2 regions of the Bacillus sp. FSL W7-1360 genome follow, and region 2 is predicted to be linked to the other one. Evidence: predicted binding sites of a transcription regulator. Region 2 holds the regulator's gene; the other holds the start of a gene.

Region 1 (14,849 bases), 450 kb from region 2:
GCAGTCAATGACATTCTGCCTGATGCTGGTGGGAATGTGGTGCTCACCATTGGGGATATTCCTGGTGGGATCGAAAACATCAACGGTATCACCGCTGCACCAGATGGCAGTTTGACGTTAGATGCGGAAGATGTCGGTGCTTTTCCGTATGAAGAAGTGCCATCCGGTAGTGATTTAAATTTGTTTATCACCGAAGGGGTCTACAGTTCTGATGGAGATGCAGGTGGACCTGCGAACGCGCCGCTTGGCTTTACCAGCCCAATCTGGACATTGTATGTTTCTGTGATCACTCCGGGACCGACAACATCCATTTTACAATTGCTTATTGGCAACCCAACCATCTATGTACGAAGCGCGACCGATGACACAGGGACGACTTGGAATCCATGGGAACAACTTGGTACACAAGGGCCCACTGGGCCGACAGGGGCTGGGGTCACGGGGGCGACTGGCGCCACAGGAGCCACTGGGGCGACTGGCGTTACCGGAGCGACTGGTGTTACGGGGGCCACTGGGGCTACTGGACCTACTGGCGTTACTGGTGCGACTGGACCTACTGGCGTCACGGGGGTCACTGGGGCTACTGGCGTTACTGGGACCACTGGCGCTACGGGGGCGACCGGGATCACTGGTTCTACCGGAGTGACGGGTGCGACTGGCGCTACGGGAGTTACTGGCGCGACTGGCGCGACCGGGGTCACTGGCGTTACTGGCGCGACTGGCGTCACAGGGGTTACTGGCGTTACTGGACCTACCGGGGCTACTGGGGCGACCGGCGTCACCGGCGCTACTGGGGCAACGGGTGTTACTGGGGCTACTGGACCTACTGGCGTTACTGGCGTTACTGGACCTACCGGGGCCACTGGCGTTACCGGTATCACAGGCGCTACTGGACCTACTGGTGCCACAGGGGCTACTGGCGCTACGGGAGTTACTGGCGCAACTGGTGCGACCGGGGTCACTGGCGTTACTGGCGCGACTGGGGCTACTGGGGCTACTGGCATTACTGGGGTCACTGGGACGACCGGCGTTACGGGGGCTACTGGTGTTACTGGTGCCACCGGCGTTACGGGGGCTACTGGTGTTACTGGTGTTACTGGTGCCACCGGCGTCACTGGGGCTACTGGTGTTACTGGTGCCACTGGCGTTACCGGTATCACAGGCGCTACTGGACCTACTGGTGCCACAGGGGCTACTGGCGCTACGGGTGTCACTGGTGCCACTGGACCTACTGGCGTTATGTCGCTTGCTTCTACAAGTCGTTTTGCAGATAGTGGTACTACGGTAACACTCGCACCTGGCGATCAAATCAACTTTAATTTGGCTGGTTCCTCCTCTCCAGATATTACCTGGAATGGGCCACCCGACAACGAATTTATAGTGAATTTAGCTGGTAGATATTACGTCTCATCCTCAATGGCAGTAGCCGATGGTGAAACCGGGATGTTTGGATTTTCAGTTGGTAATCCACTTAGTCCAATATCTAGGTCAATTAAACCTGCTAGAGCGCCTGGTCAATCGACAATAGAGGATATATTTGATTTAAATGCAGGTGATATGATTGCAGTTGAAAATGCTGCTTCTGCGGGTAACGATGTGGATATGTTAACTGGTAACCTTGTAGGAAGAAGACCCGATTATGCAAGTATTGTCATTATAAAAATAGAATAATCTATAATTTTTATATTATTAAATCAACTTTCGCAGTCAAAAAATGCTTCGAGTTTCAGTTATAACAAGGCCTGCCGGCCTATGAAATATGCTCCTTGACATCAGTACTTGAAACATGAAAAGCACCACTTCTTGTAGGTATAATAGAGTTGACAAAACCCAATACCACAAAGAAGAGGTGCTTTCTCTATGATAACTGAAAAGTATGTAAAATTGGTAGATACACATAAAACCGAGTGGTGCCAGCAGGTATATTTGAATTTTTACGTGTCGATCCACTTGCTCCAGTTTCTAAATCAATTAAAGTTGCTATAACGCTCTGTCAAGCTACAATAGGATATATTTTCGATTTAAATGCAAGGGACATGATTGCCGTTTGAAACGGTAGTGATATTAATTTTATGAATGAAATCAACAGATCAAAGAGCTGTCTCATAGTCAATAGATCGACTTCGAGACAGCTCTTTCTTCATGACTTTAAATGGTCCTTAAAAGGCAGAAATGCAGTCGCCTTCTCACTTCACCATCTTTATTTCCTACGACCCTGACTTCACTTCACGAATCGCTGAACGATCGTATGTAAGCTTTCGATTGTCATTCACAACTAAGACAACGACGTTTTCATCAATCGAGTCAATCACCCCGTGTAAACCACCAATCGTCACAATTTTATCCCCACGCTGCAGTGATGCATGCATTTCACGTACACGCTTTTGTTGCTTTTGTTGCGGGCGAATAAGCAAAAAGTAAAACACAACAATGATCCCGATAAATGGCAATAACGCGCCAAAGATACCTAACTGATCCATTCTTTTCCCTCCTTTCTGTATGATTACGCTAGAAATTCCGTGCGTTTTCTTTGTTGAAGCCATACTGCTCAAAAAGCTCCGCCCGAAAATCGAGCAGGCGATCTTCTTGAATCGCTTCGCGAACACGCTTCATTAAGTTGAGAAGAAAATACAAGTTGTGATACGACGTTAATCGGAACCCAAAGGTTTCTTCACATTTAATGAGATGGCGAATGTACGCACGAGAATACGTTCGACATACATGGCACGCGCACTGCTCATCAAGTGGACGGAAATCACTCGCGTAAGCAGCATTTCGCACGACCAAACGGCCACTACTTGTCATGCATGTCCCATTACGCGCAATTCGTGTCGGCAACACGCAGTCAAACATGTCAATCCCTCGCACAGCGCCATCTATCAGCGAATCCGGTGAGCCGACCCCCATTAAATAACGAGGTTTATTCGTCGGCAACAATGGCGTCGTAAACTCGAGTACTTCATTCATGACATCTTTTGGTTCGCCAACAGACAGTCCACCTATAGCATAACCCGGAAAATCCATTGCTGTCAAATCACTTGCACTTTGTTTTCTTAAGGCTTCATACTCTCCGCCTTGTACAATCCCAAATAATGCTTGCGCCTTTTCCTGCCCTGATTGTTCGTGTGTCTCTAAACAACGCGTAGCCCATCTCGTCGTTCGCTCAACCGATGCTTTCATGTACTCATATTCAGCCGGATAAGGTGGACACTCATCAAATGCCATCATAATATCAGAGCCGAGCGCATGCTGAATTTGCATTGCTTTCTCTGGCGAAAGGAATAGTTTCTCTCCACTGAGATGGTGACGGAACTGCACACCTTCTTCGGTGATCTTTCTTAAATTGCTCAAACTAAACACTTGGAAACCGCCAGAATCCGTTAAAATCGGACCGTTCCAATTCATAAACTTGTGCAGTCCCCCAGCTTGACGAATAATGTCTTCTCCAGGACGCAACCACAAGTGGTACGTATTACTTAAAATAATTTCGGCACCGACTTCTTTTAAGTCTTCTGGACTGAGTGTCTTCACCGTCGCCATCGTGCCAACCGGCATGAACATCGGTGTCTCAAACGACCCGTGTGGTGTATGTACCCGTCCTAGCCTCGCACCCGATTGCTTACATGTTTTAATTAATTCATATGTCACTGCTGCCATAATGGTTCTCTTCTCCTATCATTAAGGTCTAATAAACATCGCATCACCAAAACTAAAAAAGCGATAACGCTCGTCAATTGCATGTTTGTATGCGCTAAGTAACGCTTCTCTTCCGACTAGCGCACTTACCAACATGACAAGTGTAGATTTTGGCAAATGGAAATTTGTTAACAAACCATCAATGGCTTGATACGTATAACCCGGATAAATAAAAATATCTGTCCAACCTGCGCAAGCAACAAAGTCGCCATGATCGCGATAAACTGTTTCTAGCGTGCGCGCCGACGTCGTACCGACGGCAATGATGCGTCCGCCATTTGTACGCGTCTCTTTGAGGACATTTGCGGTTTCCTGAGACACTTCATAATATTCAGCGTGCATGTCGTGTGCCTCAATTGTTTCAACACTCACCGGTCGAAATGTGCCTAATCCGACGTGTAACGTGACATAAGCGATGGAGACACCTTTTTCTGCCACTTGTTTTAACAACGTCTCGGTAAAATGTAATCCAGCTGTCGGCGCTGCTGCCGAACCGCGGTGTTTCGCATACACTGTCTGATAGCGATCAGCTTCATCCAACCGTTCACGAATATATGGCGGTAGCGGCATTGTTCCTAGCTCATCGAGTATTTCATAAAACACGCCATCATATGAGAAAGAAAACATCCGACCACCGTGCGCCAACACGGCTGTACAAGTTGCCTGCAAACGCCCTTCTCCAAACGTGAGCACGGTCCCCACCTTCACGCGTTTCGCTGGCTTGACAAGCGTCTCCCACACATCTTCTTCCTCTTGTTTTAATAAGAGTACTTCTACTGCGCCGCCTGTATCTTTCTTTGCGCCAAATAAACGCGCAGGCAACACCTTTGTGTCATTCAATACTAAACAGTCGCCTGGCATGAGTTCATCTACAATTGCTGTGAAGGTTGTATCTGTGAGTGCCTTCGTATTTTTATCTATAATGAGTAAACGCGAATCCGCACGCGCTGGTAGCGGTGTTTGCGCGATCAATTCTTCTGGTAGTTCAAAATCGAATGCTTCTACTTTCATGCCATCACCTTCTATCATCGTCTCCTTCAACCTTACCTAGCATACACAGAAGTCATCAGAAGCGCAAGTCTTACAGACGACGCAGAAGTGACACGACGATTGAGAGCACGATGCTAACAATAATACATGTCACAATGGGAAAAAAGACGGTCGTTCGTTCACCTTTCCATACAATGTCACCTGGCAACCGTCCCAGTGGCAACCAGCGGTCAACGAGCAACCAAATACAACCGACAACTACGAGCGCCACTCCGACTGCAATAATGACTTTAGCCATGTGCATCTTCCTGCGGTTGTAATCCATAATGGGCGTAACATTGTCTTGTCACAACGCGTCCTCTTGGCGTGCGTTGCACAAAGCCGATCTGTAACAAATACGGCTCATACACTTCTTCGATCGTGTCTGACTCTTCGCCAATTGTTGCGGCGATGGTGTCTAAACCGACCGGCCCGCCAGAAAACTTCTCCATCATCCCTCTTAGCAATTTGTCGTCAATATGGTCGAGTCCAAGAGGATCCACTTGCAACGCTTCTAGGGCGCTGCACGCGATATCATATGTCACCGTTCCATCGCTTTGTACTTGCGCAAAATCACGGACTCGGCGCAGTAACCGATTGGCAATTCGCGGCGTCCCACGTGAACGACGAGCAATTTCTAATGCCGCTTCTTCGGCTAACGATACGCCAAACACCCTCGCTGAACGCGTCACAATTTGTATGAGCTCTTCCGGTTGATAATATTCCAACCGCAACAAAACGCCAAATCGGTCTCGCAATGGTGAAGAAATCATGCCAGCTCTCGTTGTTGCCCCGACCAATGTGAACGGTGGTAAGTCTATTCTTACCGAACGAGCGGTCGGTCCTTTCCCAATGACAATATCAAGACAAAAATCTTCCATTGCCGGATAGAGCACTTCTTCAACGACACGGTTAAGACGGTGGATTTCATCAATGAATAGAACATCGCCCGGCTCAAGTGCCGTTAACACCGCCGCCAAGTCACCCGCTTTTTCAATTGCCGGTCCCGATGTGACCCGTAACTCTCCACCCATTTCCGCGGCAATAATCGCGGCTAGTGTTGTCTTGCCAAGCCCCGGCGGCCCGTATAAAAGCACGTGGTCTAACGCTTCCTTGCGCATACGCGCGGCCTTTAAAAATACAGACAAGTTTTGTTTAACAACTTCCTGTCCGATGTAATCAGCCAACGTTTGTGGGCGTAACTGCGTTTCATTTCGCTCTTCTTGTTCACTCGCTGTCCCGGTGACAAGCCGCTCCTCCATTCAGAGACACTCCTTTCTATACAAGAAATGACATTTACTATAAATCATTCATTCCTTGTATATGCTTATTTCAGCATCATTTGTAACGCCCGACGTACATACGTCTCCGTTGACAACCCTTCTCCTTGTAGTTGTTTTTTAACTTTTTTCAGCTCTTTCTCACTGTATCCAAGGGCACGCAATGCTTCAAGTGCATCTATCAACGCTTCAGATGTCTCTGCAGTTGTGTGTGCATCCTCTCCAGGAAGTGGCACGCCTGCCTCTAAAAACACGCTCACTTTTCCTTTCAAGTCTAAAATCATTTGCCGGGCGGTCTTCTTCCCTACACCTGGAAAACGCACTAAAAACGCTTCATCTTCCGCTTCAATCGCACGCGCAACTTCAGTAGGCTCGCCAGCCGCAAGCAACGCTAACGCCCCTTTAGGGCCAATCCCAGATACATTCAACAATTGCTCAAACAATTCTCGTTCCATTTCCGTTTGAAAACCAAAAAGTCGCTCACTATCTTCACGCACATAATGATATGTAGCGATCGTTACATCTGTATCAATCCATTGCGAGAAACGATATGGATTTGCACAATGTGCTTGGTAACCAACGCCGCCAACATCAACAACGATATATGTAGGCGCTATTTTCACAAGGGTTCCTTTTATGTAATCAATCATCAATTCGCTCCTCTCTAAAGACGAACATCCATTTCTATTTTATCATACCGATCTGATTCCGTCACCCTGACAACATGTTCAATACAAAACAGTTTTCACATCATTTTCACAAAATGTTTTATTACCACCGTATAAAACCTATTAAAATGGAAACAAAGGATAGAAAGGAGCGTGTAAACAATGAAAGCAATGAAAAAGTTATTCATTCCATTATGCCTATTGGCACTCGTCGCTTGCGGAAATAGCAACAAAGCTGATGAAACGACTGAGCCAGCGAATGAGACGAAACAAGCAGATGAAGTGTTAACGATTCGCGCAATGAATTGGAATTTTGACAAAGAAAAATACGAGGTTCCCGCTGGAGAAGTCACCATTACATTGGAAAATACAGAGGGACACCACGGGGTTGTGATTGAGGGAACAGATGTTGAGATTAGTGGCGACGACAGCGTCACAACAACGTTAGAACCCGGCGAATACAAAATTATTTGTAGTATCCCGTGTGGCACAGGTCACACAGAGATGGTGTCTACGCTAGTTGTAAGCTAAAAGAAGTACTGAAAAACAAGATGGATTGACGCAAGGTTCTTGCGCCAAACCATCTTGTTGATTTATGAGACCTTAACGCATCGGTTGCCTTAACATATCACGCATGTCGTCAAGCATATCGGTAAATGTGTCTTCCATTTCTTCAAATGCCGTTCCAGAACGCAATTGGTCGTCCATTTTCCGCAATGTTGAAAATGCGTAATCATCAGATGTGACCGTCACATTTTTGTCTTCACCAACTAAGCGTGCTACTTCTGCTTTCACGCGTGCATGCACACCGTCATCACCATCATCTGGCACGTATCCAACAACAACATCATTGCCATGGATCATGACACGCGCTTCTATAACCCCATCAATTTTTTCAACCTCTTCTGTGATGCGGCGCACTTCTTTGCCATAGTAATCACGATGATATTGCAACGGCGTTTCGTTCATACGTTGTGTGGCGCGATGATGACCTCGCTTGTTGTATCCTTGTCCTTGAAACATCATGCCACGGTTGTCTCTCCGCCCCATTCTGTTAATAAATCCGTCTTCATCCACCATACCTACACGATTATTCCCAGTAATACCCCGCTCCTCGGGTATCACTTTTGCCCGTATGCCATCGCTTGCGCCGTTCTTATATTGATATGCACGGGTACGACTCGTATTCATCCCTACGTCATCTCGGATTGTTCGGCTATATTTGGATGTCCCTTGATTATTTTGGATTCGATTACGTTTATACCCTGCATTATAATCGTACGGATAAGCACGATCACCGTCGACAATACGCTCATCCATCTGTGTACGCGTACGTTGTGACTCCATACCTGTTGTATTTCCACAAGCCGTCAAACTACTGACAAGCACAGTCGCGCAAAGCACTGATAACGTCATTTTTTTCAATGCTCATTCCCCCCTTTCCTTTATAGTTTGCGCGTAAATTTCACTGTTAACCTGTTAGATGTTGCCTCTCCCACCAAAGGAAAAAAGCCGACGCATTCTCATCGGCTTTTCCCGTGCTTCTTTTAATCGTAATACTCATTTTTTTCATGGTAACCATTTACCATTTGGGGCGTTTGTGCCATTGGGGCATTTCGTGGCGGCTCATACATTTGCTGGTAAGCGGCGGTGGAAGCTGGTGGTCGGGTCGTTACATACGCAGGCGCCTGTCTATGGTGTGGATGCGTCTGTGGTGGTACACTTGGAGGCTGGTTGGCCATTCCAGGGGGCGGTGACGGATAACCCATTTGCCCAACATGATCTGACCTACCTTGATAAAAACCAGCGACATGTGGCGGTGCTGTATTCATTGGCGCTGGTGGTCCATTGCGATATTCCGGAACTTCTCTTCCAATTTTTTGAGGATGATACGTATTTGTTTGTTGCGATGCGCCAGGAGGAGAGCCATAATTATTTGTTGGAATACTTCTGTAGTCAACTGTTTCAGGCTGCCTAAACTGCTCATTAATATGTTGTGTCCCTTGATCTAACGCTCCGTTATACTGTGACATCTCTTGTAAAGGTAAAACATTTGTTTGTGGCGTATGGTACCTTGCCGGAGAAGGTGGTGCACTCATTTGAGGAGCCGTACCAACAGGCATTTGCATACGCATACGCATATTTTGCTGGCTTCCTCCTGATTGACTGCCTGTATTTGGATAAGATGATGGCGGATTCATTGGCATTGGGTATTGTTTTTCATTTCCATAAAATGGCGGTGCAGCAGGTGATACGCGGTGCATTTGTGCGTTTGGATAATTTGGCTGCGCCGTTCCCATATACGACCCAGATCCACAATTAGGACACGCCGGACGTGGAGGTAATGGTTGTGGCGCTCGTTGATTTGAAACGTGCGTTTGCGTCATTGTTTCTTGAGCAGATGATTGATTCATCTCATCATAAGACTGTTCATCCCGTTCTTTTGTCGAACCTTTAATGGAGATGACCGGCTCATTTTTTTCTTCTGTTGTCTGCTGTGATTCCTTACGCACTGCCACTGTACCTGTTGGCACTTTTACTTTCATGCCAGGCATTAACATTTCCGGGTTAGACAACGCATGATTCGCCTCTTTTAATTGTTCATAATCGACCTCATACTTTTTTGCCAACTTCCATAATGTATCTCCTTTTTGCACAATATGAATCCTCATGAAAATTCCCTCCTCAATTGATGTGCATGCGTTATCCAAACTGTAACAGTATTAACATGTCTTGTTTTTCTCTTAGGAATACCGGAATAACGATCCATCACCAATTTATGAACAATCATGACGACTTAGACCAAAAAAGCGTGAACATGACGTCCACGCTTTTGATGATAAATTTACACATGTGCAAGCATCCGCTTCAGTGCTAACCTGGCATCTACAGCGACTTTTTCTTCGACCTTAATTTCATATTGATACACACCTTCTTGCAATAAATCTAACGTCCACGCCAAGTGCTCTAAATCAATTCGGTTCATTGTGAGACAGGCACACATCGTTTTATTCAAGGAATAGACGTGTTTATCTTGATGAATCATCGCTAACCGATTGACCAAATTCATTTCTGTGCCCACAGCCCAAGAAGTACCAGGTGCTGCGCGTTTTAATTGCTCAATAATATAATGCGTGCTTCCCGCATCATCTGCAGCTTGCACAACTTCATACGTACATTCAGGATGAACAATGATCTTTGTCTCAGGCTCTTTCTCACGAATGGTGGCAATTTGTTCAACAGTGAACTTTTCATGGACAGAGCAATGTCCTTTCCATAAAATCACTTTAATCTCTTGCCAAGACACATCCTCCGCCATTTCTAGTTCATGCGTTAACGGATTCCAAACAGCCATTTGCGCCAGCGGAATTCCGAGTGCCGCTGCTGTGTTACGCCCTAGATGCTGATCCGGTAAAAATAATAATCGCTCCTTTTGAGAAAAAGCCCACTCAATCATCTTGGCTGCATTAGAAGAAGTCACACATGCGCCCCCATGACGGCCACAAAATGCTTTAATATCGGCAGAACTGTTGACGTATGTCAACGGCAAAATGGTGTCACCAAATTGCGCTGTTAACGCGTCCCATGCGCGATTCGTTTGCGCCATCGTCGCCATGTCTGCCATCGAACAACCAGCTTGCAAATCCGGTAACATGACCCGTTGATTTGCTGTTGTTAACATGTCAGCTGTTTCCGCCATGAAGTGCACACCACAAAAGACAATAAAAGGTGCACTTTCTTGCCCACAAAGCTGGGCTAATTGCAATGAGTCTCCTGTTACATCGGCAAATTGAATGACTTCTTCACGCTGATAATGGTGCCCGGGAATGAGTAAATCCGTGCCAAAAAATTTTTTTGCTTTTTTTATCCGTTCCTGCTTTTCCGCCATCGACATTTGCCGGTACATGTCCGGCAGGCGGGTCATTGCTGTTAATTGCATAGAAAAAACCTCCTATTAAGAATACAGAGCTCGGCGCGGGAAGTCAGACTTTCACTTTCCGGCTTCTAATTTCCAATTTCTGGATGAGCATACTTAAATCAATGGATCGAACAGAATGGGTTAGAAATCCAAGAGAGAGATAATCGACTTTCGTCCCGCGATAAAGTGGCAGCGTTTCCATGGAAATCCCTCCTGAAGCCTCCGTTGCAATCGTTTCTGGCACAAGTTGTACGTAACGTTTGATTTCATCTGGTGTGGAATTGTCAAACATGATGACGTCTGCTTGTGCTGCCACTGCTTCACGTATTTCATCTTCATTTGTCGTTTCCACTTCAATTTTTAACAATGGTCCAGCATACTGACGTACACGGGCAACTGCTTCAGCGATGGATCCACAGGCTGCAATATGATTTTCTTTTAACATGACTGCATCATCAAGTCCTTTGCGATGATTGCAGCCACCACCGATACGAACAGCGTACTTCTCCAACATGCGTAACCCTGGCGTTGTTTTCCGTGTGTCACATAAACGAATGGTTGGATCGGCCAACGTTTCCACCGCCCGCCTCGTTAATGTGGCAATGCCACATAACCGCTGTAACAAATTGAGCAACACACGCTCAATGATGAGCATTTGCTTCACCGATCCATGGACACGTAACACTTCGACACCGGCAACAAGCGACTCCCCATCTTTCATCACGTGTTTCACTGTCAATTCGGTCCCAAATTTGGTAAACATCCGTTCAACAACTTTTTCACCAGCAAAGATCCCTGCTTCTTTTGCGACAATGACTGCCTCTGCTCGTTCAGTTGTAAAAATCGCTTCTGTTGTCACGTCGCCGCGTCCAATATCTTCTTGTAAAAACTGCTCAATTTGTGTATCAAGTACAAATGTGTTCATCGCATTCCACCTGCTCATCTTTATTTACTTTAAGAAATGGCTCCTTTGTATGTTGAAAACAAACATCGACTGTACGCCACTCCGGTACTGCCTCTGGAAAATCTGTGCGAATATGGTTTCCACGTGACTCTGTTCGTTGCAAAGCCGCCTCTGTCATCAAGCAGGCAAGCTCGAACAAATGTACATCTTCCCACCATGTTTGCGCATCTACTCTTGGCGCTGCAGAAGTATTTATAAATGATTGTAACCATTCACGCATATAAAGCAGTCCTTGTCTCGTTCGTTTAATGCCAACAAACTCAGTCATATGTTGTTGTAATAACGTCCGCGTAGGTAAGGCGTGTGAAAGCGGTGGTGCCGTATGATTCAATCCCATTCGCTCACAAATTTTATATTGGTCATGCTGTAAAATATTGTTTGCTGCACGCTCGGCAAATACAAGCCCTTCTAATAATGAATTGCTTGCTAAACGGTTCGCGCCGTGCACTCCTGTACATGCTACTTCACCAACGGCATATAAGCCACCTACTGCACTTAAGCCGTTATCATCTGTTTCAACACCGCCACATAAAAAGTGAGCGCCTGGTTCAACGGGGATATACGCTTTCGTTGGATCAATCCCTGCTGCTATACAACACTTTGCAATATATGGGAAACGCTCATGAAACTGCGGCAAGTGACGCGCGTCTAAGAAAACTTCTTCGCCATCTTTGATTGCATCAAACAAAACACGTGCAACCACATCTCTGCTTTCTAACTCGCCATTCGGGTAGTTAGCTAATAGACGCTGACCGTATCTATTGACAAGGTAAGCCCCTTCTCCACGTACCGCTTCACTAACAAGTGCACCTTGCTCACTTTTTAACAAAGTTGGGTGGAACTGCACAAATTCAAGATCTTTTAACACCACCCCAGCGCGATAAGCTAGCATTAATCCATCACCAGTTGCAAACGAAACATTGGATGTCCGTGTATATAACTGACCTGCGCCGCCACTTGCTAAAATGACACATCGCGACGTAATTGCGCGCTTCGTCGTCACAACACCAATGACTGCGTTCTTTTCCACTTCAATTGACGTCACCATTTCATGTGAAAGAATTTGCACACGCCCTTGGACGTGATGCCACAAACAGTCAATGATTGCTTTTCCTGTCTGATCTTTATACGCATGCAAAATTCTACGCTTGCCATGTGCGCCTTCGTGACCGAGGACGTAGTTGCCTTGAGACTGCTCAAACGGCACGTCAAGTGCACGCAACTGTGTTGCAATATGTGGTGCCGCTTCTGTTAATTTATATACATTTTGTAAATGGTTATGATGATAACCGGCTTGAAGCGTATCCTGTGCATGATCGTGTGGATGATCGTGTGCACCAACAGCCGCTGCCATACCACCTTGGGCTAGAGAAGAGTTGCTTTGTTTCACCTCACCTTTTGTCACTAATATGACTGGGAGATGGTCTGCTAATAGATGTGCAGCCATCAGCCCTGAAACTCCTGTACCGATAATGACAACCGGAGATTGTTTCATCGACTCACCTACTTTACAGTTGTCTTGTCACCTATATTTACATAAAATAGAGGAAAAGACAATACAAATTTACGACTTTCGTGAGGAGATATAGCAAATGATTTATTTAGATTATAGCGCAACAACCCCGATGTCAGAACAAAGTTTAACCACTTATGTCGAGACAGCACGGATCGCTTTTGCCAATGCGAATAGCAACCATACTGCCGGAATCGAAGCACAAACGATCCTTTCACGTTGCCGAGCTACATTTGCCCGAAAGATCGGGCGAAGTGCAGATGAAATTTTCTTTACCGGCTCCGGATCAGAAGCAAATTTTTTAACGATCACATCACTTGCTCTCGCAAACGAGAAAAAAGGCAAACATTTGCTCACGACGAAAACTGAGCACCCCTCTGTTCTAGAAACGTTTGATCACTTGGAAAGTATTGGATACGAAGTAACCTATATTCCCGTAGATCATGCGGGTTTTCTTTGCCTATCATCATTAAAAAAGGCGATTCGTCCGACGACCACGCTCGCTTCCTTCGCCCACGCTTCTTCAGAAATTGGCACCATTCAACCGATCACTGACATTAGCGCGATTTTACGAAAACATGATATCATTTTCCATAGCGACTGTGTACAGACACTCGGGAAGATTCCACTTCCTTTACACGAGGTCGATGCAGCGAGCTTTTCTGCCCACAAACTTTACGCACCTAAAGGGATTGGTGCCGCGTATATTGCCAACCGGCATCACTGGCTCCCATTCTATACGAGAGCAAATCACGAAAACGGCTTTCGTCCCGGGACTGTCGACGTGCCTGCCATTGCTGCATTTACAAGTGCCATTGATCACGCACTGACTGTTCAGGAAACGTGTATGGATAAGCTATCGCACCTCCGTGACCACATAATCACCACATTAACAACGTCGTCCGCCTTCACACTTGTGGGCGCAAAGAAGACGCGCCTCCCGATGCACCTCGCGTTTTTAGTCGAGGGCTGGAGCGGACAACAATTTATGCTAGAATGTGATCGTCACGGCATTCAAATTGCAATTGGACCTGCTTGCCGTGTTGGACAAACCGAGCCATCTGAAGCATTAAAAGCCATTGGCATAAGTCGGACTGATAGTGACCGCTACATTCGGATCACACTCGGAGAACCGACCACCGAAATAGAAATTGAAACCATGCTACACACATTTGAAAAACTCATTACTGAAAGAGGTCACATATGGAAAACAAAAAATTACATGGAGAAAACAGACGCACAGCTTTAATTGAATGGCTCAAAGAAGCAACGAAACCGCTCCCAGGACAACTACTTGCCAAGCGCGCACGTGTTAGTCGGCAAGTGATTGTCCAAGATATGTCGATTTTAAAAGCAAAAGAGGCGCCGATTTTAGCGACACCACAAGGTTATATTTATTTAAAGGATAGGAAAACCGAACAACGCACGCGCGTTATTGCCCTCAAGCATCCTCCCGACAAAATGACGGACGAGCTGTATATTTTTGTTGATCACGGCATCACGGTGCTTGACGTCACAGTGGAACACCCGGTCTACGGTGAGATGACAGGTACCCTTCACCTGTCCAGCCGCCAAGATGTTGATCGGTTTTGCCAAAAAATGAGCGCAACAAATGCACCGCTGTTATCAACCTTGACCGATGGTGTACATTTACACCGTGTTGCTTTTGAACGGGAGGAACAGCTTGAAGCTGCACTTGCAATATTGGATCAGGAAGGATTTCTGCTATAGCTGCGTACCGTTAAAATGTGCGCGCAGTTCTTAACGAATGTTAGCGCTT
Region 2 (14,849 bases):
GTAATAAGCTTGTACTTCTGCAGGGATGTGGAATTCTTCTTCGTAGTGCCACTCATAAGCAGCTTTCGTTAACTTCACTTCGTCTGTTCCAAGCGGAGAACCATGTGAAGCCGATTTAGCTGATTTATTCGGTGAGCCATAGCCAATCACTGTCTTCGCTTCAATTAACGTTGGGCGTTCGTCTGCTTTTGCTTGCTCAATCGCCGCACCAATCGCATCTAAGTCCATGCCTTCTTCAACGCGAATGACTTGCCAGCCATATGCTTTAAAACGGTCCTCTACACTTTCAGAAAATGACTCATGTAAATCACCATCTAAAGAAATGTCATTCGAATCATATAAAACGACAAGTTTGCCTAGCTTTAAATGTCCTGCTAATGACGCCGCTTCCGCCGACACACCTTCCATTAAATCGCCATCACCGCAAATGGCATACGTATAATGATCAACAATCTCATGACCGTCTTTATTATATTGTGCAGCTAAACGAGTCTCTGCCATCGCCATTCCAACAGCCATCGCAATTCCTTGTCCCAATGGACCTGTTGTTGCTTCAACCCCCGGTGTATGACCATATTCAGGATGTCCTGGCGTGCGACTCCCGAGTTGGCGGAAAGATTGTAGGTCTTCTAATGTCACATCGTAACCTGTCAAATGTAACAAGCTATATAACAGCATTGAGCCGTGTCCTGCAGATAAGACAAACCGGTCACGATTCGACCAATTCGGGTTTGCTGGGTTATGATTCATATACTTTGTCCACAAACTGAAGGCCATTGGTGCTGCACCCATTGGCATCCCCGGATGGCCAGAATTTGCTTTTTCGATACTATCAATTGATAATGTACGGATTGTATTCACCGCTAAATCTTCTACTCGCTTTGTCAAAGTTAACATCCTTTCTGTCCTACATGCTTCACTACATCATATCCATCATATAACTTCTTCACTTAATATACAAGTGACATCTCCGGTAACAAATTATCCCTCTGTTCGGTACTTTTTTGCTTGTTCGTCTTTCAGTTTTTGCGGTGTCACGTCTTGTCCTGTTTCATCGACGACTTTTACTGTATGTAAATGGTCTTTAAACGACTGGCGGAATGTAGCGAGGTACGATTCTCTCAAGGCTTGACGTTCCTTCGTTTGTGCTTCCGTAAGCGTTCCAGCCTTTGCTAAACGTGATAACTCATTTAAACGTGCCAATTCTTTTTTTGATAACATATACCTTACCCCTTATTTTTTGTCTGGTGCATCGACCACTTCCCGATAACGCCTGTGCACCGTTGCTTTTGAACACTCAAAACCGAGCCCACGAAGCGTCACCGCAATCTCATGAAATGTCAGTCCTTTTTTACGCAAGCGAACAATCTCTTCCGTCGGCAGGTCTAGCAAACTTCTGCCCCCGCCTCGTTTGTCGCCAAGATTATCTTGTGGGCGAAAACCATTGCGCACGGCTGCTTGCATCCCGCGCTTAATTTTTAAGTTATGGAGCTTCCGTTGATATTCTTCCACAATCGCAACAATTTCTAACACCATCTCATCCGCCTCTGATAAAGACAGTTCCCCTTGATCGCGAATGGTATACACTTTTACACCATACTTCTGTAGCTGATAGAGTAACGCGATTTTCGCTTTTCCTCGCCCTAGTCTCGTATCGTCCTGTAACAATAAATGCGTATAGCGGCGCGCGCGTGCATCTTCTAACAAATTCAACAGTCCATCACGTTCCAAACTGTAACCACTCGCACGATCCTCATACATAGATGCGATAGGCAACTGATGTTGTTTCGCAAGCATTTCTAACTCACTCGCTTGCCGCTTTAATGATCGCTGCTGATTTTCTTTCTCTGTGCTCACACGACAATAAACAGCCGCCACATCTCTCTGACTCTTCATCCTACCTCTCCTCAACGCCTCTATTAACGATGTAAATCATGAGCAAATGTCTGTTCTAACCGATTGTATGAGAGCGTTTAGAGAATGTCAAGTATTTTTAGAACTTACGTTTGCATTACGTACGTTCGATATGTTAAACTTGTGTAAGATTACTTTCATACATAGGAGGAACAATCATGCCTAAACTATCGACACGTCAAGAAGAAATTCTCGCATTTATCAAAACAGAGGTAAGAAAAAAAGGTTATCCACCATCTGTTCGTGAAATTGGCGAAGCGGTTGGACTCGCCTCTAGCTCCACCGTTCATGGTCATTTAGAACGACTTGAACGAAAAGGTTGCATTCGCCGCGATCCTACAAAACCCCGCGCAATTGAGATCTTAACATCTGAAGACCATGAAAGCGATCGCACGAACCAAAAACAAGACATCGCTCACTATATCCCGATTATCGGCAAAGTCACTGCAGGTCTCCCAATTACTGCCATTGAAAACATTGAAGACTACCTACCAGTCCCCGATCATTTAACAGGACAGGACGGCACTTATGCCCTCGTTATTCAAGGAGACAGCATGATTAATGCCGGTATTTTAGAAGGCGATCACGTCATTGTACGACAACAACAAACAGCAAACAACGGCGACATTGTTGTTGCCATGACGGAAGAAAATGAAGCAACTGTCAAAAGATTTTTCCGAGAAAAAGATCACGTTCGCTTACAACCGGAAAATAACACAATGACACCAATAATACTCGATCGATGCATTATTCTAGGGAAAGTTGTTGGCGTTTTTCGAACCATTCACTGATGATTGTTTCATTGACGCCAGCTTACATGTCTATGAATCATGTCACATTGTGCATTTAACCCCCTCTAGCTGTCCAAGCAATTGTTGTCTATTAGCATAAGATAAAGCAGAGGGGGGTGACTAGCATGCCTCAAAATGCGAAACGAAAGTGTGCTTGTCAAACAAGTAAGCAACATACACGCCGTGTTGGTGTAAAAAAACCATTGTTTTCGAGGAACGTTCAGACACAGGAACATCGACACACATGTAAAGAATGCGAGAACAACCAGCATGAATCTTAGACACAGATGGTAGACGGAAAAAGAGGGAGACTACCTTCCCTCTTTTTCCAGCATTTCTCGTCTTCGAACATGCGAACCCATTACTTTCAACATACTAGCCGTCACAAGAAACAATAAACCAGAAATAAGAAACACCGACGACATACCGAGATAACCAGCAAGGATCCCACCCGACACCGGGCCCAACACATTGCCTAAAAAACGAAAACTTTGATTATAACCAAGTACTTCTCCTTGCATGGATGACGGAACAACTTGTCGAATGAATGCCGTCGTACATGGAATTAGTCCTCCTACAGCTAATCCAAACAAAAAGCGGAGTACGAGTAACTGCCAAAAAGCATTGACAAACGCTTGGGGGATAAACAACAAACCCGCTAAAACAAGCAACAGTAAAATAACTTTTTCATGCCCAACCCGATCACCAAACTTGCCCCATCTCCGAGTGCTAAACAAATTCCCTAAACCCGTCACAGAAAACGCTATACCTGCTAGAAACGCCATATTCCCCGGAGAGTGAATCAACTCTGCCACATACAATGACAGTAGTGGCTGGACACTAAATAGACCCATTTGGATCATGAGAGAAATGACCATCATTAATAGCAACATCGGATGCGTGACAATATAGGAAAGAACTTCTTTTGCTTTATAGTGGCGTTTCCGTTCTCCCGATTCCTCGTGCAACACTTCCTTCACACCAATCATAACAAGCAATGTTGTCAAAAATAATACACTTGATGTAAGAACGAATGTATACTGCATTCCAACTGCATCTGCAATTAGTCCACCGAATAAAGGACCGAGCAGTCCACCTGATACTTGCCCCGTCATTAACGTTCCTAATGTCTGACCAGCAATACGCTTATCACTTTGGGCTGCAATTAAAGCCATAGATGCCGGTATAAAGCCTGTAGCTAGCCCCATAAATAGACGCAAAATAAACAAGCTGCCGACTGATTCGACATGCCCCATAAAAAACACGGAAATGGCGATGCCAAAACCAGTCCCAATCAATATTTTCTTCCGTCCATATCGATCACCAATTCTTCCCCATAATGGTGACACAAGAAACGCTACAAAAAAAGAAATGCCAAAGACCCACCCTGCAAAGCGTTGCACTTCTTCTGGTTCATAATGACCAAAAGAATCAATATACAAAGAAAGAAAAGGCAAAATCATCGTCATGCTCGCACCAACAAAAAAGCACGCGATCCACATAATCACGATATTTCGTTTTTCTACTTCAATAAGACCACCTTCGTTTCTCCGCATAGAACTGTTCGTTTACATCTTCAACGACTCAACTGACGCCACCTATTGTTTCGGCACACTAAATATAACACCGTTCCTCATTGAAAGCAACCGACAGGCTTACGCTCTCATATGCGATAGGCAAGAAAATAAAGACAATGGTTCCTCCTCAACAGACATCAAATTTGTCACCGTCACACCGAGGAGACGAACACCTTCTGAAAGTTGACCTATCTCTTCCCACAGCTCACAAACATAGCGAAACATCAATAATTTGTCATCCATTCCCTCTGCCACACTGACTCTTTTTGTATATGTCTCAAAAGAGCGGTAACGGACTTTTAATACCACTGTCTTCCCTTTTTTTCGTACCCGCCCTAATGCAACGTGAACTTCTTGACATAACTTCTTCAGTGCCTCTCGTACTTCTCCCTCTGCAACAAGCGCCCGAGGATATGTATGTTCTTTTCCTACAGATTGACGTTCGCGATGAATACATACAGGTCGATGGTCAATCCCGCGAACACGTCGATAGTACGTCACACCAGCTTTACCAAAGTGATAGATGAGATCCAATTGTTCCATTGCATACAAATCTGCCCCAGTATAAATATGAAGATCATGCATTTTTGCCGCTGTCTTCGGACCGACCCCTGGAAATTTTTCTACTTTCAAACTATGGATGAATGCCATTGCTTTCGTAGGAGGAACAACCGTTAGCCCGGAAGGTTTTTTCATGTCTGAAGCAATTTTGGCAAGAAACTTATTGTAAGATACACCTGCTGAACTTGACAATTGTAGCTCACGCCAAATTGCCCGTTGGATATGTTGGGCAATTTGCGTGGCACAACAGGCATGCTTATTTTCCGTCACATCTAAATACGCTTCATCAATAGACATCGGCTCGATCATATCGGTGTAACGTTTCATGATCGATTGAATTTGTGCCGAAGCTTTCTGATATGCCGCATAGTTTCCCTCAATAAAAATACCTTCTGGACAACGTTGATACGCCTCATACGCACTCATGGCAGAACGCACACCATATTGCCGAGCAATATAATTTGCCGTTGAGACAATACCTTTGCCGCCTGTTTTTCGTGGGTGCTTTGCAATAATCACTGGCTTCCCTCGCAATGAAGGCCGCTCGCGCTCTTCAACTGAAGAAAAGAAAGCGTCCATATCAATATGAATGATTTTTCTACTTTCATCATTTCGGGGCTCTGGTAACTCAATAACACGTGAAAAAGTTGACATATATACCTCCACACAACAGATCGTATGTTCTTATATTACAGAACGAACGATCCCTTGTCAAGCACACAAAAAAGACCTTCCACAACGGATGGCCTTTTCCATTTATGTCTTCATATTTTAAAATTGAACTTAATAATCCCTGCTTCCTTCGCTGAAATGAATCCAATCATAATAAGCGGACCAACCACAAAACCAAGGACACCAAACAACATCAGCCCGAGATACATCGAAATGAGTGTCGCAAGTGGAGACAATCCAATGTGGATACTCATCACTTTTGGCTCTAATGTCCGTCGAATAATGAGCAATACGGCTGCCAATATAAACAGCTTCGTTGCCATCCCTACGTCACCAGTTAATAGCTGAACAATTCCCCAAGGCGCTAATACAATGATTGAACCAATAATGGGGATCAAGTCAATCACCCAGATGAGTAACGCCGCAAGCAACGCAACTTCTGGTGCAGCCCATAACAAAAACAGGAAAGAAACGAGAAAAATCGGGATGCTTACGAGAAATTGTGCCTTTAAAAAACCTAAAATAACATGTGACAGCCGCGTAAACATAAACGATACTTTTTCTCTTGACCGCTCAGTCAACATCCCATAAAATAATACTTTTAGTTTCGGCATCTCTAGTAAGAATAAAAATAATCCAATCAAATAAACAAGAAATGACACCAAATATCCCGGAATACTCGACACAACTGTTGCAACCCGAGCAATGAGATTTAAATCATTTACATACGCACCAAGATTGTTTAATACTTGGGTCACTTCTTGATTCAATGCCTGGACAAATTCTGTTGGGATGCTATCATTGGCCCGAAGATCATGTTGAAAGTTAAGCCAGCCTTGATTAATTTCTCGAATATAATGAGGTAGGTTTTCAACTAAACGCGTGCCTTGTGTCACAACTGTGGTTGTCAAAAAATATGTGCCAATTGCCAGCAAGAAAATAAATATCCCAAAAACGAGCAACACAGATATGGAATAACTCACTTTTAAACGTTGGTGAAGTAGTTTCACACCTGGAAGCAATAACAATGCTGTTAAATATGCCGCAATCAACGGCAATGAAATTGGTAGTATTAAAAAACAAGCAACAACCAACAAAACGATTACAAGCACGATCTTGACCATTCTTTTACTCATAAAGTTCGTCAACGGAAACCCTCTTTCATTTTTTATCCCGCGTATGATGATGTGGCAAAGTAGAGAATCATCATGTTGGTTTTAAGACGACCATATATGTTCCTATTTGTATGACAACCTCTATTATAACATGCTTATAAACACAAAAGTCATATTCACCCGACGAAACAGCCATGGAAAACGTTTTTCCCATGGCTGCTGTCTTTTATGGAAATGCCTACGCGAAGCAAAACAGAGGTTAATATGAACTTAAAAACTGATCTCGTTCCCATGCATGTACTTGGGTCCGAAATTGATCCCATTCTACTTCTTTTGCTTCCATAAAATGCTCGAATGCATGATTGCCAAGTGCCTGAACGAGCACTTGATCTTTTTCTAGCTCATTTAATGCATCTTTTAACGTTGAAGGCAACGCTTCAATTCCTGACTGCACTCGTTCAGATTTGTTCATGTCATAAATATTGCCACTTGTTTGTGACGGTGGCGTCAGCTTCCGCTTCACCCCATCCAAACCTGCTGCAAGCATTAATGCCATTGCCAAGTAAGGATTTGCAGATGGGTCAGGACTCCGAACTTCGATCCGTGTTGACACGCCACGCGAAGAAGGAATGCGGACAAGTGGTGAGCGGTTACGTAGTGACCAAGCGATGTACACAGGTGCCTCATAGCCAGGAACTAGTCGTTTATAAGAATTAACAATCGGATTCGTAATCGCCGTAAATCCTTTCGCATGGTCTAAAATACCACCTAAAAATTGCATCGCTGTTGTGCTCAGTTGTGTTTCTGATTGTTGATCATAAAACGCATTCCCTTTCTCATTAAAAAGCGACATGTTCAAATGCATACCCGAACCATTCACACCAAATAACGGTTTTGGCATAAATGTTGCATGTAAGCCATGTTTGCGCGCAATCGTTTTAACAACCAATTTAAATGTTTGAATGTTATCACATGTGGTGATCGCATCTGCATATTTAAAATCTATTTCATGCTGTCCCGGTGCCACTTCATGATGAGACGCCTCAATTTCAAAACCCATATCCTCCAATTCTAGGACAATGTCACGGCGACAATTTTCCCCTAAGTCTGTCGGTGCAAGGTCGAAATAGCCACCTTTGTCATTTAATTCTAACGTTGGCTCACCTTTTTCGTCATTCTTAAATAAAAAGAACTCTGGCTCAGGACCAATATTAAAACTTGTAAACCCAAGCTCGCGTGCTTCTTTTAACACGCGCTTTAAAATCCCACGTGGATCCCCTTCAAACGGTGTTGGCTCCTCACCTGGCTTTCCAGGTTGATAGACATCACAAATTAAACGAGCGACTTTTCCTTTTTCCTGCGTCCATGGAAATACAACCCACGTGTCTAAATCTGGGTACAAATACATGTCTGACTCTTCAATCCGGACAAATCCTTCAATTGAAGAACCATCGAACATCATTTTGTTGTCAAGCGCCTTTTCGATTTGGCTTACCGGAATTTCTACATTTTTAATCGTACCGAGCAAATCTGTGAATTGAAGACGAATAAAGCGAACATTCTCCTCTTTAGCAATACGAACAATGTCTTCCTTTGTATACTTTGACATACGTCCTCTCCTCTCACCCTTATCATGCTTTTTTTATATTAGAAAAAGGGCAGCGCCCTCTATTCTCCCGTAGTTATCGTTAAAAATCGTGTTTCTACACCTGAAAGTATCGTACTAAAAGAAAAATTGGAAGTCAAGAAAAATGATATGCCTCCAAGAAGGTTCTTACGATTCTGAGGAAAAAAAGGTCTTCTCAATCGCTTGTATGACGGCAAGTTTCACGTGTTCGTACGTGAGACCTCCTTGAACGTAAACGGTGTACGGCGGTCGGAGCGGTCCATCTGCAGTTAATTCAATGCTTGCTCCTTGAACAAATGTCCCAGCAGCCATAATGACATCATCTGCATACCCTGGCATCGGACTTGGTTGAGGTACCACATGCCCATTGACAGGTGAAGCCTGCTGAATCGCCTGACAAAATGTGACCATCTGCGCAGCTGTATCAAAGTGCACTGCTTGAATCAAATCCGTTCGTACACTAGAAGAACAAGGCGTCGTGCGCAAACCGAGTTTTTCGAGTAATGCAGCCGTCAATACGGCCCCTTTCAATGCTTGTGAAACCACATGCGGTGCGAGAAAAAATCCTTGATACATGTCCAAAAGGGTATGTAAACTTGCTCCTCCTTCAGCACCAATACCTGGTGCCGCCAAACGATATGAAGCAAGCTCCACGAGGTCCGTACGCCCAATGACATAGCCGCCTGTTTTCGCAATGCCACCTCCTGGGTTTTTAATTAAAGAACCCGCAATCAAGTCAGCCCCAACATGACATGGCTCTTCTGTCTCTACAAATTCACCATAACAGTTATCAACAAAGACAATCACATCTTGCTTTAAACTTTTTACATACGCAATCATGTCTCCAATTTCGGCCACTGTGAAAGATGGACGATCGCCATAACCTCTTGAGCGCTGAATGCCTACCACCTTTGTGTTCGGACAAATCGCACGCGCAATCGCTTCTCGGTCAATCGCCTCATTTTTCAATGCGATTGCATCATAAGATACACCGTAATCTTTTAAAGAACCTTTCCCGTTTCCACGTATACCAACAATCTCTTCAAGCGTGTCGTATGGTTTGCCGGTAATATATAATAACGCATCGCCTGGACGAAGGACACCAAACAATGCGGTCGCAATCGCATGCGTCCCGGAAACAATTTGTCCGCGGACAAGCCCAGCTTCTCCACCAAATACATCTGCATAAATGGCTTCTAGTGTATCTCGCCCAACGTCGTCATAACCATAACCTGTAGATGGCGTGAAATGAAAATCAGATACTTGGTGTGCACGAAATGCATCAAGCACGCGTTTTTGGTTGACCAGTGCAGTCGCTTCAATTTGTCCGTGCTCATATTGGAGCGTTGCCTCTACTTGGTCAAGTAATTCTTGTACCTCATTTGTAAATAAACGTTTTTCCTTCAATGAAATTCAACCCACTTTATTGTCCAAAACGATATTTTCTTCCTACAACTTATCGTACCATGATTTTGTCAAAAAGTCGCTTTCTCTGCAAAAAAAAGGTTCGTATTATCGACTTGATAAGTCAAAATCTTCTAACCTTAGTTGTTGCAACGCTTGCTTTGTGTAATCATTTTGCTTCATGATTCGAACTGCCTGAAGACGAATGGCCTCCTCCATTAAATTGCGGATATAGCGACCATTGCTGAATGTATGGGCTTCTTCTTCAATGACACGCTTAATATGTGCGCGTACCCCCTTATATGCACTCTCTACTAATACATAATCGCGTTCTTTCGCCATATTACGCAACATGTCCATTAATTGATCCACTGTATAGTTTGGGAAAGTCACCGCAATAGGAAACCGCGAAGGCAAGCCGGGATTGAGTGACATGAAATAGTCCATTTCTTCACAGTAACCAGCAATGATTAATACAAACTCATTGGCTTTGTCTTCCATTCCTTTTACAAGTGTATCAATCGCTTCTTTACCAAAATCTTTCTCTCCGCCACGTGACAATGCATACGCCTCGTCGATAAAAAGGACACCGCCATTCGCCTGTTTGAGTACTTCACGTGTTTTTTGTGCAGTATGTCCAATGTACTCCCCAACCAAATCAGCCCGTTCTACTTCTAAAAAATGCCCTTTTGAAAGCACCTTCATATCATGCAAAAAAGATGCAATCAACCTAGCAATAGATGTTTTCCCCGTTCCTGGATTCCCTTTGAACACCATATGGAGTACTTGTTTTGTAACAAGTAAACCATGCTCTTTTCGACGCTCATTCACATAAATCCACGCGTATAACTCTTTAATAAGCGATTTAATCTCAGACAAACCGATAAAAGCTGAGAGCTTCTTTTCAAACCGAGCCAGCACCTCATGCTTCTCTTTTTCGTCTTCAGATACGAACCAATCTGTGCTCACTCGTTTGGTTGGCGCTTTATTCAAGACCACATTAATCCGTGCGCCCTCTCTCGCCTTTAGTGGATGGGTCACTCGCCTCCACCTCCTCGAACGACTCGTGCGCCCCACTGCTTACTTATAACAGTATACGCAAGCACAGTCCAAAACGTGACAAAAGCCTAGAAAACGTGCTCAAAAACATTTTGCCTCACACGCTTCACTGCATATACCACGCAAGTGCTGCAGCCTCCAGTTGTTGCACATGTTCATGTTTACCTGAAATATATGCAGTGATATTTGTAGGGTGCATTGCCGCAAGAATCCGTTTTAATTCGCCATACGCGTGCGCTTCCTTCGGGTGTGCACGTAAATAATCGCGTACTGCTAAATGGCGGCATACGTCCCTGCTGCCTGTTTCAAACACGTGTACGTGATGTGTACGCTGATCCCCACCCTTTTGAAAATAGCGTCGCCCCTCGATCCCGTTCTCTCCCTTTGCCTCATAGCCAATTTGCTTCATCGCTTCATTTAACTCGTCTACACGCACAATTGGTTCGTGCACCTCTATTAATACATCAATCACCGGCTTTGCTAACAGTCCGGGTACAGCTGTGCTTCCAATATGGTGACATGCAACGATGTGATTTGCAAAAATATGTTTTAATCGTACTGCTTCACATACAAATTGATCTATCCATGCTGTTTGATAAGGTGTGACGATCACTTGCCTCATATTCTTTTCTCCTTATGCTGTGATATAAACACCAAAAAGAAGCCACTGACATGGCTCCTTTCACGCTCAACCAACTGTCCAAGGATGATGCAAGCGCTTAAAAGTACTATACCACAATGTATGAATGTGTGAAAATAAATAGACACTTTGTTCAATCAATATTTGGAAACACCATATGCGGCTTTGTTTCTCGATAGTAAGCAAGCCGATCTTCCCGCGTACCTGTATGAAATTCAAACTTATGTCCGTCTGGGTCTGTAAAGTAAATGGACTTTTTATCACGCGCGTCGCGTGGTCGCCCGGAAAGCACAGTCGCCCCTGCCACAAGCAATCGCTCATACAACTGGTCTAACTCTTTTTCTGCGACCGAAAACGCAACATGTGTATAAGATGCACGAATCTCTTGACGCGGGATGTCTTTTTCCTCATTTAAAGCAAACCACATCCCATTTACATCAAAATAGGCTGTTTGATGCCCTTTTACTAACAATGTCGCCGAAAATACTTGCTCATAAAAATCAATTGAACGATGTAAGTCACTTACTGAAAAACAAAAATGATTTAGCCCTTGAATCGCCATCCGATCATCTCCTTTTATATAATGAATTACTTTTCACCACGCGATTGATGTTGTGAAGAGGTGAGCGCCTGTCCAAGTTTTACCCGTTTCAACTGCGCGACAATGATCACGCTAATGACACACAACAAAAACCATGAACTAATTTTACCGATGTGTACAAGCGACCATGTCGCCTCTTGATTCGGGTATTGCCATGCACCGTAGAATGTCGTAATATTTTCGGCAATCCAAATAAAAAACCCGATCAACAAAAACGACACCGTCAGTGGCATACGAAAGACCTTCCCATTCACACGGAAAAATACGACCGTCCGCAAAAACACAAGAATAAGTAATCCTTTCAGTAGCCAACGAGCATCCCAAACGAAGTGATGCGTAAAGAAATTTGCATAAATCAATACACATAAACTAACTGCATACAACGACCGTGGCCAGCCTGTCATTCGCAAGTCAAAGCGTCGCCATGCTTGACAAATATAACTTGCCACACTCGCATACATGAACCCACTATAAAGCGGCACCCCAAAAATCATACTATACGCCTCTTCTGGATACACCCAAGAGCCCATATGCACTTTGTAAATCTCAAGTCCTAAACCAATGAGATGAAACAGACAAATCACTTTCAGTTCATCCAACGTCTCTAACTTAAAATAAAGCATCGCGCCTTGCGCAAGCAAACACACGATCAAGATCAAATCGTAACGTGGTAAAAATGGGACACTGAACCATTGGCTGAATGCTAAAGTAAGAAAAATAATGACAGGAAACACACAGGAAAGTGCCTGTCCGTAACCAAAATATAGAAATGTCTTCACGATGTTGTGTTCCCTTCATCTCTACTCTTCCCGATCAAACCGTAAAAAAAGAGCTTTGTAATATCTTCAGTAAGCGGCAAAATCTTTTGATAGACTTCTTGTTGCCGCACACAGTCCCTCATCATTTCAAAATAAAAAAGAATGGCCTCATCTGAAATGGTCGGATCAATATAGCCATACGCTCTCCCCTCAGCTAACAAGACATGCCAGTGCTTCATGATTTTCTCTTGCATAAAAGTTTCCAACTGCCCTCCCTGCTTGACATATTCTTTCATCATATAATGATAAAACTCTTCATTAATTTTTTGTGAAATCTCTATTTTGTAAGCCATCATTTGCTTCATTTTTTCTGGGAATGCTTGATCACTGTAAACAATGTCCACAAACATTTGCGCTGATTCTTCCATCATTGCTAAGATCACTTCATAAACAAGACGATGTTTATTTTTGAAATAATTATAGATGGTTACTTGTGACACGCGCGCCTCTTGCGCAATTTCTGTGATTGCCACTTTTTGCACACCATATGCCATGAATAACTTCTTCGCAGCCGCAATAATTTGTTGTTCTTTTTTTGCTCTCCTTCGGGCAAATCCATCCATCCTTCACTCACCTCCATCTTATTGTAAGGAAAAACGCCCTGAAAAACAACGAAAAACTTGACTCATAACTACTTGCCACCGACATACATATTGTATATTATGAAGTATATATAGTTAAAAAGTTCATAACAAAGGAGGGCGCAAACATGCCCGTATTGGAAACGAAAGACTTAACAAAACAATTTGGCACAACCCACGCATTAAATGGCGTTAATATGCAAGTTGAGCATGGGGAAGTCTACGGATTTATCGGACCTAATGGTGCGGGAAAGTCAACAACCATTCGTATTTTACTCGGGATGTTAAAAGCTTCTTCAGGAGAAGCGACCATCTTTGGGAAGAATGTTTGGAAAGATGCCGTGGATATTCATAGACGTATCTCCTATGTGCCTGGTGATGTCAATTTATGGCCAAATCTAACTGGCGGCGAAGTAATCGATTTTTTATTAAAGCTACGTGGCAAAGCACGGACAACTCGCGTGCAACAACTTATTGAACAGTTTCAGTTAGACCCTACAAAGAAATGTCGTACTTATTCAAAAGGAAATCGGCAAAAGGTCGCTTTAATTACGGCATTTGCCGCAGACAGTGATTTGTATTTGCTCGATGAACCAACATCCGGTCTTGATCCGTTGATGGAACGTGTCTTTCAAGATTGTGTTCAATCTGCCAAGCAAGAAGGCAAAAGTATCTTACTCTCCTCTCATATTTTGTCCGAAGTTGAACGTTTGTGTGACCGTGTCGCCATTATTCGCCAAGGGCAAGTCATTGAATCCGGTACCCTGGCCCAATTACGGCATTTGACACGCATTCATGTGACGGTCGAGACGCAAGAGCAAATACCCGCATTGCATGAACAAAGTGGTGTTTATGAGATTGACGCCCACGGCCATACAGCATCCTTTTATGCGGATGAAACCGCGCTGGATACGGTCATGCGCTACATCAGCTCATTTGGTATTTTGAAGCTGCAAAGCACGCCACTGACATTGGAAGACTTATTTATGCGGCACTACAACGATGCAGGGGAGGCATGATCGTCATGTGGACAGAAAATTTCCATGCAACTGGCCGTCTCATGCGCTTCATCTTGCGTCGCGACAGGCTCCGCATCCCTATTTGGCTTGTTTCAATCATCGCAATCACTTTCCTCACCGCTTCTTCCCTTGCACAATTATATCCTTCTGACGAGGAACGCCAGACAATCGCAGAGACGATGAATAATCCAGCGATGATTGCAATGGTTGGACCGGGGTATGGACTGGATCATTATACAGAAGGTGCGATGATGGCCCATCAAATGTTGCTCTTTACAGCAGTTGTTGTCGCGATCATGAATATTTTGCTTGTCGCTCGTCATACCCGCACCGAAGAGGAAGAAGGTAGAACCGAACTTCTCCGCTCGCTCCCAGTCGGTCGACTGGCGAATGTAAGCGCCACACTCATCGTGCTACTGCTCACAAATATCGCCTTGGCCAGCGGGGTTAGCCTCAGCTTACTTTCCTTA

Evidence for each region. The regulator LexA, encoded in region 2, represses DNA repair genes until DNA is damaged. The targets are predictions, from matches to a motif close to CGAACATATGTTCG.
Region 1: ruvA (Holliday junction branch migration protein RuvA) is a predicted target of LexA. The motif match lies at 6,677-6,690, and genes of this name have one in related genera.

The regions. Positions count from the first base shown of each region.
Region 1 covers NZ_CP151950.1:439,826-454,674, reverse strand. The annotation lists gene NSQ26_RS02245 (pyocin knob domain-containing protein) at 1-1,671, shown strand, start outside; gene yajC (preprotein translocase subunit YajC) at 2,208-2,480, opposite strand; gene tgt (tRNA guanosine(34) transglycosylase Tgt) at 2,509-3,657, opposite strand; gene queA (tRNA preQ1(34) S-adenosylmethionine ribosyltransferase-isomerase QueA) at 3,679-4,707, opposite strand; gene NSQ26_RS02225 (DUF2905 domain-containing protein) at 4,778-4,984, opposite strand; gene ruvB (Holliday junction branch migration DNA helicase RuvB) at 4,977-5,987, opposite strand; gene ruvA (Holliday junction branch migration protein RuvA) at 6,053-6,655, opposite strand; gene NSQ26_RS02210 (cupredoxin domain-containing protein) at 6,836-7,204, shown strand; gene NSQ26_RS02205 (YhcN/YlaJ family sporulation lipoprotein) at 7,277-8,089, opposite strand; gene safA (SafA/ExsA family spore coat assembly protein) at 8,221-9,345, opposite strand; gene nadA (quinolinate synthase NadA) at 9,519-10,613, opposite strand; gene nadC (carboxylating nicotinate-nucleotide diphosphorylase) at 10,657-11,517, opposite strand; gene nadB (L-aspartate oxidase) at 11,498-13,051, opposite strand; gene NSQ26_RS02180 (IscS subfamily cysteine desulfurase) at 13,149-14,318, shown strand; gene NSQ26_RS02175 (transcription repressor NadR) at 14,273-14,800, shown strand.
Region 2 covers NZ_CP151950.1:890,911-905,759, reverse strand. The annotation lists gene tkt (transketolase) at 1-888, opposite strand, end outside; gene NSQ26_RS04475 (DUF896 domain-containing protein) at 982-1,221, opposite strand; gene NSQ26_RS04470 (YneB family resolvase-like protein) at 1,234-1,896, opposite strand; gene lexA (transcriptional repressor LexA) at 2,073-2,705, shown strand; gene NSQ26_RS04460 (MFS transporter) at 3,017-4,261, opposite strand; gene dinB (DNA polymerase IV) at 4,361-5,497, opposite strand; gene ytvI (sporulation integral membrane protein YtvI) at 5,608-6,663, opposite strand; gene glnA (type I glutamate--ammonia ligase) at 6,890-8,239, opposite strand; gene NSQ26_RS04440 (methionine gamma-lyase family protein) at 8,405-9,664, opposite strand; gene NSQ26_RS04435 (AAA family ATPase) at 9,770-10,702, opposite strand; gene NSQ26_RS04430 (GrpB family protein) at 10,827-11,342, opposite strand; gene fosB (metallothiol transferase FosB) at 11,494-11,922, opposite strand; gene NSQ26_RS04420 (DUF817 domain-containing protein) at 11,949-12,740, opposite strand; gene NSQ26_RS04415 (TetR/AcrR family transcriptional regulator) at 12,737-13,342, opposite strand; gene NSQ26_RS04410 (ABC transporter ATP-binding protein) at 13,489-14,379, shown strand; gene NSQ26_RS04405 (ABC transporter permease) at 14,385-14,849, shown strand, end outside.